DNA from 3 places in the Kocuria sp. CPCC 205258 genome. Region 3 is predicted to be linked to each of the others. Evidence: riboswitches for the same ligand, from Rfam matches in the RefSeq annotation. Region 3 holds a riboswitch; each other region holds the start of a gene.
The links. Region 3 has a riboswitch for S-adenosylmethionine ahead of RF644_RS01480 (LLM class flavin-dependent oxidoreductase). Riboswitches for the same ligand answer to the same signal wherever they lie in the genome.
Positions count from the first base shown of each region.

Region 1: another riboswitch for S-adenosylmethionine. It lies ahead of RF644_RS10900 (hypothetical protein); the one in region 3 lies ahead of RF644_RS01480 (LLM class flavin-dependent oxidoreductase).
Region 2: another riboswitch for S-adenosylmethionine. It lies ahead of RF644_RS15100 (MetQ/NlpA family ABC transporter substrate-binding protein); the one in region 3 lies ahead of RF644_RS01480 (LLM class flavin-dependent oxidoreductase).

Region 1 covers NZ_JAVKPS010000005.1:180,288-184,591, reverse strand. The annotation lists gene RF644_RS10915 (cold-shock protein) at 1-172, shown strand, start outside; gene RF644_RS10910 (hypothetical protein) at 280-468, shown strand; gene RF644_RS10905 (hypothetical protein) at 571-867, opposite strand; SAM riboswitch class IV at 1,285-1,410, shown strand; gene RF644_RS10900 (hypothetical protein) at 1,424-1,651, shown strand; gene RF644_RS10895 (PIN domain-containing protein) at 1,663-2,046, shown strand; gene RF644_RS10890 (glycosyltransferase family 1 protein) at 2,050-3,225, opposite strand; gene RF644_RS10885 (DUF6350 family protein) at 3,341-4,304, shown strand, end outside.
Region 2 covers NZ_JAVKPS010000010.1:27,339-31,642, forward strand. The annotation lists gene RF644_RS15090 (GlsB/YeaQ/YmgE family stress response membrane protein) at 1-106, shown strand, start outside; gene dxr (1-deoxy-D-xylulose-5-phosphate reductoisomerase) at 237-1,511, shown strand; SAM riboswitch class IV at 1,556-1,672, shown strand; gene RF644_RS15100 (MetQ/NlpA family ABC transporter substrate-binding protein) at 1,773-2,666, shown strand; gene RF644_RS15105 (methionine ABC transporter ATP-binding protein) at 2,663-3,742, shown strand; gene RF644_RS15110 (methionine ABC transporter permease) at 3,739-4,304, shown strand, end outside.
Region 3 covers NZ_JAVKPS010000001.1:316,548-320,851, reverse strand. The annotation lists gene RF644_RS01490 (maleylpyruvate isomerase N-terminal domain-containing protein) at 1-349, shown strand, start outside; gene RF644_RS01485 (CoA-binding protein) at 435-899, shown strand; SAM riboswitch class IV at 1,042-1,156, shown strand; gene RF644_RS01480 (LLM class flavin-dependent oxidoreductase) at 1,235-2,653, shown strand; gene RF644_RS01475 (Vms1/Ankzf1 family peptidyl-tRNA hydrolase) at 2,747-3,877, opposite strand; gene RF644_RS01470 (hypothetical protein) at 4,038-4,256, shown strand; gene RF644_RS01465 (SDR family NAD(P)-dependent oxidoreductase) at 4,296-4,304, opposite strand, start outside.

The sequences.
Region 1 (4,304 bases), on a different contig from region 3:
CAAGGGCTTCGGCTTCATCACCCCCGAGGACGGCTCCAAGGACGTCTTCGCCCACTTCTCCGCGATCAACTCGAACGGCTTCCGCTCGCTGAACGAGAACGACCGCGTCGAGTTCGAGACCCAGGACGGCCCCAAGGGCCCCCAGGCTGCGAACATCAACGTCATCTCCTAAGGATCTTCCGCGGGCTCCGGCCCGTTGATCCTCCAGAACCGTCGTCGGGCTGCGCCCGGCGGCGGTTCTGTCGTCGTACCCGCCGAGCAGCACCGGGAGGAAGCGCCGTGACCGTTCCCGATCCGCTCCCCGCCGCGGAGGAGCCGGAGGACCCCTTCGTGGTGAACCGGGTCTCCGACGCCGAGCTGGACGTCTCCGTGCCGTTCGAGGTCGAGGCCTCCGAGTGGACATTCGACGGCTCCGCCGACGAGGCCGGCGGCGGGTGGGGCTTGGCGGGGGACTACGGCCTCGAGTGAGCACCCCGCGGGTCCCACCGGCGCTCCGGACGTCACCGTCCTCCGGCACGACGGAGGCCGCAGCCCGACGGGCTGCGGCCTCCGTGCGCTCCTGTCCGCCGGCTATGCCGACATCGGGAGGGACGAGGGGTGGAGCTTGAAGAACGGGTGCCGTCCGGTCGCCGCGAGGGCTCCGGGAACGAGGAGCTGGCGGTACTTGGCGCACCATTGCGCCGTACCCTCCGTGTGCTCCGCCGCGGCGGCCAGGTCGTCGGCCTCGGGGCTCAGGTACTCCTGCACGTCCCCGTCGGTCGACGTGAGACGGACGAGGTGCAGATCGGGGAGGGCGGTGACGGTCACGTCGATCCACTCCTCGCGCTGGTCGGTGGTGATGGCTGTTCTTTCTTCGGACATGGTCATGTTTTCTCCTGACGTTCTTGCAGGCATCCGATGGCGTTGCCCGCCGCTTCGTCATCCGATCCACCCGGGAACATCGGGTTGGCGCGCAGCGGGTCGGAGCCCCTCCACGGTTCCGCCGGGGATCGTCGATCTCCGGCCGAGGGCGTGGACGCCGCATCTCGAGAAGCAGGTTCAGGCTACCCCGCGGCACCGACACCACGACAAGCGAGTCGTGAGTTGTGTCACTGAAACGTAATGCGCGGGGTCGTCGCCTGCGCCGTCCCCGGTCCTACGGGACCCATTCCAGCGCAACGATGTGTCGTCGAGATGTCCGGGCGGTGACACCCCGGGGAAGGCCTGTGCACAGGAGGGGGGCACCGGATCCGGCCGGGGCGCCGCACCGGACACGGTTCGGCCGATGTGGTTCAATGGGGAGAGCTTCAAGAGACCCGGTCGGCAAGCTCCGACTTGACCGGGCACCAACCCCATGTTCACGGGTGGTTCGGATGACGAAGCGGCTCGCATCGCCGCAGCAGCGGTACCCGGTGCGAGCAAGAGCGCACGAAGGATCCCGGTCATGTCCGACCCCCGCCACTCGGCCGCCCGCACGGGCGCGTATCCCCAGCCCTCCCTCGCCGTCCCGGCCACCGGGGACGGAGCCCGCCGCGGCCCCGCGCCGAGCGTCCCGGCGATCAGCGTCTCCGCCATGAGCGTCGAGGACTACGCCCGCGTGGTGCAGGTCCGCACCGAGTTCGTGGACTTCCTGCTGGCTCCGGCCCGCGGGGAGCTCGCCGCCGCGGCCTGAGGCCCGCCGCCGTGGACCTCCTCCTGGACCGTTCCGTGCTGCTGGGGGTGCGCACCCCGGAGCGCTGCCCCGAGCTGGCCGAGGCCCTGCGCCGGCACGGACACCGGCGGCTGTTCCTGCCCGCCACGGTGCTCGGGGAGCTGCTCGCCGAGCGGCCCGACGAGACGCTGTGGGCGGAGCAGCTCGAGCTGCGCTTCCCGGGCCGGGTGCTCCCCGCGGACGCCGCCGTGGCCCGGGCGTGGGGAGCGCTGGCCGCGACGGGGGCGGCCGACCCGCTCGCCGGGCTCACCGCGGCCACGGCCCTGGTGCACGGGCTGACCGTGCTGACCGCGGAGCCGGAGCGGTACGCCGGCACCGGGGCGCCCGTGCTGGACGCGTCCCCCGCCCGCCGGTAGCCCTCAGACGGCCCGGCGGTGCCGCCGGCCCCGCCCCTGCCCCTGGGCCGAGAGCGCCACGGCGCGCTCGTAGTGCTCGAGCAGCTGCCCGACCAGCACGTCCCACGTCCGGCCCTGGACCGCCGCGTGCGCCGCGACGCCGAACGCGGCCCGCTTCGCCTCGTCGCCCAGGAGATCCGCCACGTGCCCGCGCAGCGCCCCGAGGTCGCCCGGGGGATAGAGCCAGCCGGTGCGGGACCGGTCCACGAGGTCGAGGGGCCCACCCCGGCCGGTCGCGACCACCGGCACCCCCGAGGCCATGGCCTCCTGGATCGTCTGGCAGAACGTCTCGAACTCGCCGGGGTGGACGAACACGTCGAAGGACGCCATGATGCGCGCCAGGTCGGCGCCGCTGCGGCGCCCGGTGAAGTGGGCCTGCGGGAGCCGGCGGCGCAGGGCGTCCTCCTCCGGGCCCGAGCCCACGACCACCAGACGGGTGCCGGGCAGGTCCGCGACCGCGGAGAGGTCCTCGACCTGCTTCTCCGGGGCGATCCGGCCCACGTAGCCGACGATCCGCCGGCCGCCGCCGACCTCCTCCCGCCACCGCTCGTCCCGGTGCCGGGGGGAGAAGCGGGTGGTGTCCACCCCGCGCCGCCACAGGTGCACGTCCTGGACGCCGTGCTCGGTGAGCTGCCGGACCGCCGCGGTGGACGGCGCGAGCGTGAGCGTGGCGAGGTTGTGCATGGAGCGCACGTGCCCCCACAGGAGCTGCTCGAGGAACGGGGCCCCGTACTTGGCCGCGTAGCCGGGCACGTCGGTCTGGTAGACCGCCACGCACGGCACCCCGAGCTGCTGGGCCGCCAGGATCGCCCGGCGGCCCAGCACGAACGGGGAGGCCACGTGGACCACGTCCGGCCGGAAGCGCTCCAGCTGCCGCCGCACCCGGGCCACGGTCCCGCCGGCCACCCGCACGGCGGGGTAGCCGGTGAGCGGAACGGCGGGCAGCCGGTGCACCGGCACCCCGTCGAGGTCCTCGACGACCTGCTCCGCCGGGCGCCCCAGCGGCGCGGGGTCGTAGGAGGGCGCCACGACCACGACGTCATGCCCGCCGGCGACCAGCTGCTCGACGACCCGCAGCACCGAGTGGGTGACTCCGTTGAGGTGGGGGAGGAACTGCTCGGCGACCACGGCGACTCTCATGCTCCCGAGCCTGCCGGGGCCCGGCGACCGGACGGCAAGCGGGGCGTGGCCCGCCGGTGAAGGCGCCGTGAAGCCTCGGCCGGGGTGCCGCCCGGGCGTGGGAGGATGGTCGGTGATGAACTCCCAAGGCCTGTCCTCCCCCGCTGCACGCCCGGACCGCCGGGGTGTGCCCATGCCGCTGTGGCTGCAGGGCGCGCTGGAACTCGGCTCCGTGGCCGTGGTGTCCTACCTGCTGGTCCTGCTGACCGTCCTCATGGTGTGGCTCGCCGACGGCTTCGACACCCTCGGCCTGACCGGCGGGTTCGTGCTCTCCGGCCACGTGTGGCTGCTCGCCCACCTCACCCCGCTCCAGGTGGCCCTGGACCCGGGCGCAGGGCTGCCCGCGACCACCGGGACGCTCAACCTCGTCCCGCTCGGGCTGACCCTCGTGCCGTTCGCGCTCTCCTGGCACGCTGGGAGACGGCTGGCCCGCGCCTGCTGGGAGGGCCAGTTCTGGCAGCCGTACCTCAGCGGCCTGGCCGCCTACTCCGCGTTCGGCGCCGCCGCCGCGCTGCTCTTCAGCGGAGGGGAGGTCTCGGCGAGCCCGGCCGCGGCCGCCGTCTTCCCGCTCGTCCCCGTGGCCCTGGGCGGGTTCGTGGGCGCGTACCGGGCCTCCCGGTCGCTGCCGGGACTGATCGGCGTCAACGCCGCCGCGTGGGTCGAGCGCACGAGCCAGTACTCCCGCTGGGCCGGGTCCTACGCGTGGGCGGTGCTGCGCGCCGGCTTCGTCGCGGCCGTGGCCGGGGTCGGGGCCGGGGCCGCCCTGCTGGCCGCCGCCCTGTTCTGGAACTGGAACGACGTGGTGGGCGTCTACCAGCGGCTGGGCACCGGCGTGCCGGGGGACACCGCGCTGACGGGACTCCAGCTCGGCTACCTGCCCAACCTCGCGGTCTACGCCCTGGCCTGGGCCACGGGCGCGGGCTTCGAGCTCGGCTCCGGCACGCACGCCTCTCCGCTGGGCACCGAGGCCGGGCCCGTGCCGCTGCTCCCGGCGCTCGCCGCGCTGCCGCCCGCCGAGCTCCCGGCCTGGGCGCTCGTGG
Region 2 (4,304 bases), on a different contig from region 3:
GTCCGCGTTCGACATCGGCACCATCATCACCGCCGTCGTGGGAGCCCTCATCGTGCTCTTCATCTGGGGCGCGGTCACCGGCCGCAAGGGTCGCGCCACGCGCTGATCCCACCCCCGTCGGTCGCCGAGGCCCCGTCCACCGCTCCCGGTGGACGGGGCCTCGGCCCGTTCCGGGTCGTCCGCAGGGGCCCCTGCGGGCACCGCACCGAGGAGGGTCGCTGGGGGATACTGGGGCCATGACGCCCCCCGCCACCTCGCCCCGCACCCGCCCGACACCCGAGCTGCGCGCCCTGGCCGCCGCCGGCCCCCGCCGGATCAGCGTCCTCGGCTCGACGGGCTCGATCGGCACCCAGGCGCTCGACGTCGTGCGGGCCGCCCGCGAGCTCGAGGGCGCGGACCCGTTCACCGTGGTCGCCCTCGCCGCCGGACCACGGCACCTCGAGCTCCTCGCCGAGCAGGCCCTCGAGACCCGCGCCGCGCTCGTGGCGACCAGCGGCACCGCCCAGGACGCCGCCCGGCTGGCCGGCCTCATCGCGGACCGGGCCGCGTCCGCCGGGGCCGGGGGATACCGCCCGGACGTCGTGCACGGGCCCGACGCCGCGTCCGCGGCCGCCGCCCACCCCGACGCCGACCTCGTGCTCAACGGGATCACCGGCTCCATCGGGCTCGCCCCCACGCTGGCGGCGCTGCGGGCCGGGCACCGGCTCGCCCTGGCGAACAAGGAGTCCCTGATCGCCGGCGGCGCCCTGGTCAAGGCCGCCGCCGCGGCCACCGGGGACCCGGACGCCCTGATCCCCGTGGACTCCGAGCACTCCGCGCTGGCGCAGGCGCTGCGCGGCGGCACCGCCGCGGAGGTGGACCGGCTCGTGCTGACGGCCTCCGGCGGGCCCTTCCGCGGCCGGTCCCGGGCTGAGCTCGAGACGGTCACGCCCCGGGACGCGCTGCGCCACCCGACGTGGGACATGGGCCTGATGGTGACGACCAACTCGGCGACCATGGTGAACAAGGCCCTCGAGGTGCTCGAGGCCCACCTGCTCTTCGACGTCCCCCTCGAGCGCATCGACGTGGTGCTCCACCCCCAGTCGGTCGTGCACTCCATGGTCCAGTTCGTGGACGGCTCCACCCTCGCCCAGGCCTCGCCCCCGGACATGCGCCTGCCCATCGCCCTCGGTCTGGCCTGGCCGCACCGGGTGCCCGGGGCCGCCCTGCCGTGCGACTGGACGCGCGCCACGGAGTGGACCTTCGAGCCCCTCGACCCGGTGGCGTTCCCCGCCGTCGAGCTCCTCAAGGCGGCGGGGGAGCGGGGCGGGACCTTCCCCGCCGTATTCAACGCGGCCAACGAGGAGGCGGTGCACGCCTTCCACGACGGCCGGATCCGGTTCCCCGCCATCGTGGACACGGTCGAGGCGGTGCTGGGCGAGCACGACGACGACGGCCCGCTGGAGCTCGAGGCCGTGCTGGCGGCCGAGCGCTGGGCCCGCGGGCGGGCCCGCGAGGTCCTCGCCCGCTGACCGGGCCGGGCCCGGCCCCGCCGCACGTGCTAGTCTGTCGGGCGGATGACGAGTCCCAGCGTGCAGCCCTGGCTTGCTGGGCGGCAACCCTCTCCCGTAGTGGGGTGCCCCAGGTGAACCATCCGGCACCGGCCGACGACGGCCGGCGGCAAGTACGGTCCGACCGCGCACGCGCCCTCCGGCGCGCCCTCGACCGTGGCCGCCGGACCCGTTGGCCCCGGTGGAGACCTCCGACACCCCGGACCCACGGAAAGGCACCACATGCGATCGCAGCGCCTCCCCTTCCTCGCCCTGGCCACGACCCTCGGCCTCGCCCTCACCGCCTGCGGCGGCTCCGCCGGGGAGTCCTCCGGCGAGGGCGTGCTCGCCGACGACAAGGTCACCATCGGCGTGGTGGGCACCGACCCGACCCACGACGCCCTCCAGCGGGTGGCCGAGGAGCAGGGCATCACCGTCGAGTACGTCGACTTCTCCGACTACAACCAGCCCAACCCCGCCACCGAGTCCGGTGACGTGGAGATGACCTGGTTCCAGCACGTCCCGTTCCTCGCCGACTACAACAACGCGGCCGGCGGCTCCATCACCCCGATCGGCTCGACCTCGATCTACCCGCTGGGCCTGTACTCCAACCAGTACGACTCCGTGGAGCAGTTCCAGGAGGGCGACGAGATCGCGGTGCCCAACGACGCCGTGAACCTCTCCCGGGCCCTGCTCGTGCTCGAGGCCGCAGGTCTCGTGGAGCTGAGCAGCGACACCCTCATCCCCACCGAGCTCGACGTCGACACCGAGGCCTCCACGGTGCGGGTCACGCCGGTCTCCGCGGAGCAGACGGTGCTCTCGCTCGACTCGGTGGCCGGCTCGGTCATCAACAACGACTTCCTCTCGCGGGCCGACATCGACCCGCAGTCCGCGCTCGCCCAGGACGACCCCGAGTCCGAGGGCTCCCGCGCCTACGTCAACCTCTTCACCACCACGGAGGAGCTCGCCGACGACGAGACCCTCCGGCAGGTCGCGGACCTCTACCACGAGCAGGCCGTGCTCGACGCCGAGATGGAGGAGACCAAGGACACCGCCGTGCCGCTGCAGCTGGAGCCGGAGGAGCTCCAGGAGCTGACCGCGCGCTACCAGCAGGAGCTGAAGGACCAGGAGCAGTGAGCGCGGCGGTCCCCGCCGGGCCGCCCGCACCCGGGCGCCCGGACGAGGTGCTCGTCTCCTTCCGCAACGTCTCCAAGACCTTTCGCACCGGCTCGGGGCGGGCGGCGCGCGAGGTGCTCGCGGTCGACGACGTCACCCTCGACGTCCGCCGCGGAGAGATCTTCGGCGTGATCGGCTACTCCGGGGCGGGCAAGTCCACCCTCGTGCGCCTGATCAACGGGCTCGAGCCCGTGTCCTCGGGCTCCCTGACCGTGGAGGGCTTCGAGGTGGCCGGCCGGCGCGAGACCGAGCTGGCGCCCGTGCGGCAGGAGATCGGGATGATCTTCCAGCAGTTCAACCTCTTCACCTCCCGCACCGTCGCCGGCAACGTCGAGTACCCGCTCAAGCGGGCCGGCTGGCCGAAGGAGAAGCGCCGGGCGCGGGTGGCCGAGCTGCTCGAGTTCGTGGGCCTCGCCGCCCGCGCCGGCAACTACCCGGAGCAGCTCTCCGGCGGGCAGAAGCAGCGCGTGGGCATCGCCCGCGCGCTGGCGACCAGCCCGAAGCTGCTCCTGGCCGACGAGTCGACGAGCGCCCTCGACCCGGAGACCACCCAGGAGGTGCTGCAGGTGCTGCAGCGGGTCAACCGGGAGCTCGGGATCACGATCGTGATCATCACCCACGAGATGGACGTGGTCCGCGCGATCGCCGACCGGGTGGCCGTCATGCAGGACGGGAAGGTCGTGGAGCACGGCTCCACCGTGGACATCTTCGCCCGGCCCCGCACCGAGACCGCCCGCCGCTTCGTCTCCTCCGTCCTGCACTCGGTGCCCGACGCCCGCGAGGTCGAACGGCTGCGCCGCGCCCACCGGGGGCGCCTGGTGATCGTGGACGTCGGCGACGGCGTGGACATCGGCGGGGTGCTCTCGGACGGCGCCGCCCGCGGGGTCCGCTTCACCATCGCCTACGGCGGGATCAGCGTGCTCCAGGAGCAGTCGTTCGGGTCCCTGACCTTCGAGCTGACCGGTGCGGACGCGGCCGTGCAGGCCGTGGTCGACGAGATGTCCCGCATCACGACCCTGAGAGAGGTGGCCGCGTGAACGACTGGTCCGTCCTGGGACCCGAGCTGCTGTCCGCGCTCGGGGAGACCCTCTACATGGTGGCCGTCACGCTGCTGCTCGCCGGCCTGCTCGGTCTGCTCGTGGGCGTCGGCCTCTACGTCACCCGCCGGGGCAACATCCTGGAGAACCGGGCGGTGCACGAGGGCCTCAACCTCGTGGTGAACTTCGTCCGGCCGATCCCGTTCATCATCCTGCTGGCCGCGCTGGGACCGGTGACCCAGGGGGTCGTCGGGACCCGGCTGGGGCCCAACGCCGCGATCTTCGCGATGACCATCGGCGCCATGTTCGCGGTGGCGCGCATCGTCGAGCAGAACCTCATGAGCGTGGACCCCGGGGTCGTGGAGGCGGCCCGCTCCATGGGCGTCTCCCGCGGCCGGATCATCAGCACGGTGATCCTGCCCGAGGCGCTGGGCCCCCTGGTGCTCGGCTACACCTTCCTGGTCATCGGCATCACGGACATGTCGGCGATGGCCGGGGCCATCGGCGCCGGCGGCCTGGGCGACTTCGCCCTGCGCCTGGGCTACCAGCGGTTCAACGACGA
Region 3 (4,304 bases):
CCACCGCGAGACCACCCGGGCGCTCGTGCACGCGGCGCAGCACTGCGGCGACGGCGCGGTCCGCACCCAGGGGCATGTGCTGCGCGTCGAGGACCTGCTGAGCACCCTCGCGGTGGAGGCCACGGTGCACCACCTGGACCTGATCCAGCACCTGGACGGCTCCCCGGGTCCCGCCGTGGACGGGCTCGCCGAGGTCCGCCGGGTCCTCACCGACCTGTGGGAGCGGGAACCGCTCGAGCACTGGAGCGACGAGCACTTCGCCCGCGTGGGCACCGGCCGGGCGGAGCTGACCGCCCAGGAGCGTGCGGAGCTGGGCGCGCACGCGGACCTCCTGCCGCTCTTCTCCTGACCTTCCCCCCTCCGCGAGGTCGCCGACACGTGCAATCTCGCGGAGGAAGAAGGAGGGGGAACGGGTTCCGTGCCAGGCTGGGGGCATGAGCCGCAACGACCCCGCCGTCATCGACCGCCTCATGACCCGGCCCGGCCGGTGGGCCGTGGTGGGGCTGACCGGCAACACGGCCCGTCCGGCGCACTCGGTGGCGAAGCGGATCCGGGACGACCTCGGCATGACGATCGTCCCGGTCAACCCGAAGGGCGAGCCGGTGCACGGCGAGCCCGGCCGTCGCACGCTCGCCGAGGTCCCGGGGCCGATCGACGTGGTGGACTGCTTCGTGAACTCCCGCCGCGTCGGCGCGGTGGTGGACCAGGCCATCGCCGTGGGCGCCGCCGCGGTGTGGCTGCAGCTGGGCGTCGTGGACGAGGCCGCCGCCGCCCGGGCGGAGCGGGCCGGCCTCGACGTGGTCATGGACACCTGCCCCCTGATCGAGCTCCGGTCCCTGCTCCGGCGGGGCTGGACCCTGGACCCGGGCCGGACCCCGCCGCTCGCCCCGCCCGGCTGAACGACCCGGCTGAGCGACCCGGCGGAGCCGCCCGTACCGGATCGGCACCGTCCCGCCGCCGGCCGGGACGGTCCCCGTGCGGCGGGACCGCACGGGGGTTGCACCCGGTCAGGGGCCACCCGCTAAGCTGTCCCCCGACGACGATGACGAGTCCCGACACGAAGCTCTGGCTGGTCGGGCGGCAACCCTCTCCCGTAGCGGGGTGCCCCAGATGAACATCGGGCCGCGGTGCACGTGCTCCGCGGCAAGTACGGCGCCCACCAGTGCGTCGGACCCGCGGGCAGGTCTCCACGACGCACGGGCGCGGGTCGGCATCGACCCGGGAGGAACACCCCATGAGCAAGCGCATCGCCCTGAACGCCTTCGACATGACCTGCGTGGGCCACCAGGCCCCCGGTCTGTGGAAGCACCCCCGCTCCCGGGCGGACGAGTACAACACGATCGAGTACTGGACGGACGTCGCCCAGGTCCTGGAGAAGGGGCTCTTCGACGCGCTGTTCCTCGCGGACGTCGTCGGGTACTACGACGTCTACCAGAACTCCGCGGCCCCGGTGATCCGGGACGCCACCCAGATCCCGGTCAACGACCCCTTCATGCAGATCTCCGCGATGGCGGCCGTGACGAAGCACCTCGGCTTCGGCGTGACGAGCGCGATCACCTACGAGCAGCCGTACCCGCTCGCCCGGAAGTTCGCGACCCTCGACCACCTCACGAAGGGCCGGATGGGCTTCAACGTGGTGACGTCCTACCTGAAGTCCGCCGCCGAGAACCACGGGCTGACGGAGCAGATCTCCCACGACGAGCGCTACGAGATCGCCGAGGAGTTCATGGAGGTCTGCTACAAGCTCTGGGAGGGCTCCTGGGAGGACGGCGCGGTCCGGCGCGACCGGGTCAACGGGGTCTTCGCCGACCCGGCGCTCGTCCACCCCATCCAGCACCACGGCAGGTACTTCGACGTCCCCGGCATCGGGCTGACCGAGCCGTCCCCGCAGCGCACGCCGCTGATCTTCCAGGCCGGGGCCTCCTCCCGCGGGCGGGCGTTCGCCGGCCGCCACGCGGAGGCGGTGTTCGTGGGCGGCATCCGCCCGGACCTGACCCGGGTGGTGACCGACAAGCTGCGCGACGAGGCGGAGGCCAGCGGCCGGAACCGGGACGACCTCAAGATCTTCGCCATGCTGCACGTGATCGTCGACGAGACCGACGCGAAGGCCGAGCAGAAGCGCCGCGACTACGAGCGGTACGCGGACACCGACGGCGCGCTGGGCCTCGTGGGCGGCTGGTCCGGGCTGGACCTGGGCCGCTACGACGAGAACGACGTCCTGGAGTACATCAAGACCGACTCGATCCAGTCCTTCCTGACCCCCTTCACCACGGCCGACCCGCACAAGAAGTGGACGATCAAGGAGGTCGCCAAGCACATCTCGATGGGCGGCATGGGCGTGCCGATCGTGGGGTCCCCGCAGACCGTGGCCGACGAGCTCGAGCGGTGGATCGACGAGGGCGGGCTGGACGGCATCAACCTCGCCTACCACGTGTCCCCGGGCTCGTTCGAGGACTTCGTGGAGTGGGTCGTGCCGGAGCTGCAGAAGCGCGGCCGCTACCGCACCGGGTACGAGGGCACCACGCTGCGCGAGAACCTCTACGGCAAGGGGCAGACCAAGGTGCTCGGCACCCACCCCGCCGCCGCGTTCCGGGGCGCCTACGCGGGCAGGCCCTCCGCCGCGGACACCCCCGCCCGCCAGCTGGCCCTCTGAACCCCGTCCCCTGACCCCGCGGCTCCGCCGGGAGCGCGGGGCAGGGCGCGGACGAGGGGCCCCCGCGTGCGGGGGCCCCTCGTCCGCGCCGGGTCAGGACGCCGGTGCGGCGCTCCAGCGCAGCAGGGCCGCGACGTCCGTGCCGTGGGGCAGCGCCCCCGGCGGCACGAAGACGGGTCGGCCGTCGGTCAGCACCGCGGCGCGCACCAGCGCGGCGTCGGCGGAGACCCGGCCCAGCACGCCGGCGCCCACGGCCTCCGACTCCTCCAGGGCGATCCACGGCTCGGCGTCCAGGGCGATGAGCTGCTGCTCCGTGTCCAGGTGGGTGTCGTCGAGCAGCAGCGTCTCCGCCTGGGCCTGCTGCAGGGCCGAGACCACGGGCGCCATCCCCGAGACGGCGGTGGGGTCCGCGCGTCCCTGCTGCTCGGCGAGCCGCTCGAGCAGCGCCTGCTGGCGGTGCGCCACGACCTCCGCCACGCGCTCCTCGACCTGGTGGTCGAAGTCGGCGGACTTGCTTCCCTCCGCCCGGGTGTTGGCGTCGACGACGCTCAGCATCGCCCGGGTCGCCTTGGACAGCTGCTCCTCGACCAGGCCCCGGGCCCGCAGGTCCCCGGCCAGGACGACGAGCTGCGCCCCGCTCTCGGCCACGACCTTGTCGATCTGCTCGGCCACCTGCTCGGTGTTGCGCCGCCACACGTCCTCCGTGTGCCGCTGCCAGCGTCCCTGCGACCAGCCGCCCCCGGGGAACTTCTTCAGGTGCTCGGTCTCGCCCTCGATCTGCTGCTCGTCCGCGGCCCGGACGCGGCTGGCGTGCTGGAGGCAGATCTCGCCGCCGTCCCGGCCCACCTCGGCGACCACGTACGGGAAGTCGTCCGGGCGGTGCCGGAACAGGGGCGTGAGATCGGGGACGTCCTCCACCTGGAGGACACCGCGGCCGGCCCGGGGACCGGGGAGGACCTCGTCGATCTCCACGGTGCCTCCGCGCACCAGCAGGTACCGGCACACCGGGTCCGGCACGCCCTCGGCCGGGCGCACGGCGGCCTCCACCGCGGCGAGGTCGGCCTTGCTCGCGCCCTGGCGCTCCAGCTCTCGGCAGATGTTCTCCGGAAGCACGTCGATGGCGTGCAGCGAGTCGACGGTGCCGGTGCTGATGTCCGTGTACACGGTGCACCAGGGGCCCTTGCTCTTGAACAGTTCGGCGTAGCGGTGGAATCGGCTCGTCATGATCGACAACTCCTGCTGTTGAGCGGTGCTTCCTGTGGTGCAGACCACGTTATCCGACCACCAGGGGGCTGGGAACAGACGACCCGACGAGTAGGGTCGGAGGCACACGACCGGCCCCACGGCCGGTGGTCCCGCAGGTCCCACGACGCAGGAGGCAGCCATGAGCGACGTACCCGAGTACGACGAGGCCGACCGGCTCGAGCAGTCGATCGACGCCGATCAGCAGGATCTCGACGACCAGGACGAGGAGGCTCCGGTGCACGCGCCCGACCGCTCGGAGGCGTCCTCCCTCGAGGCGAACCCCGACGACCTCGTGGAGCAGGACCAGGAGGTCGTCCTCGACGAGCCGCAGGAGGTCTCCACGCTCGAGGAGGAGTGAGCCGCGCACCGCGCGGGGGCACGGACCCCGCGCGGTGCGTCACACCGC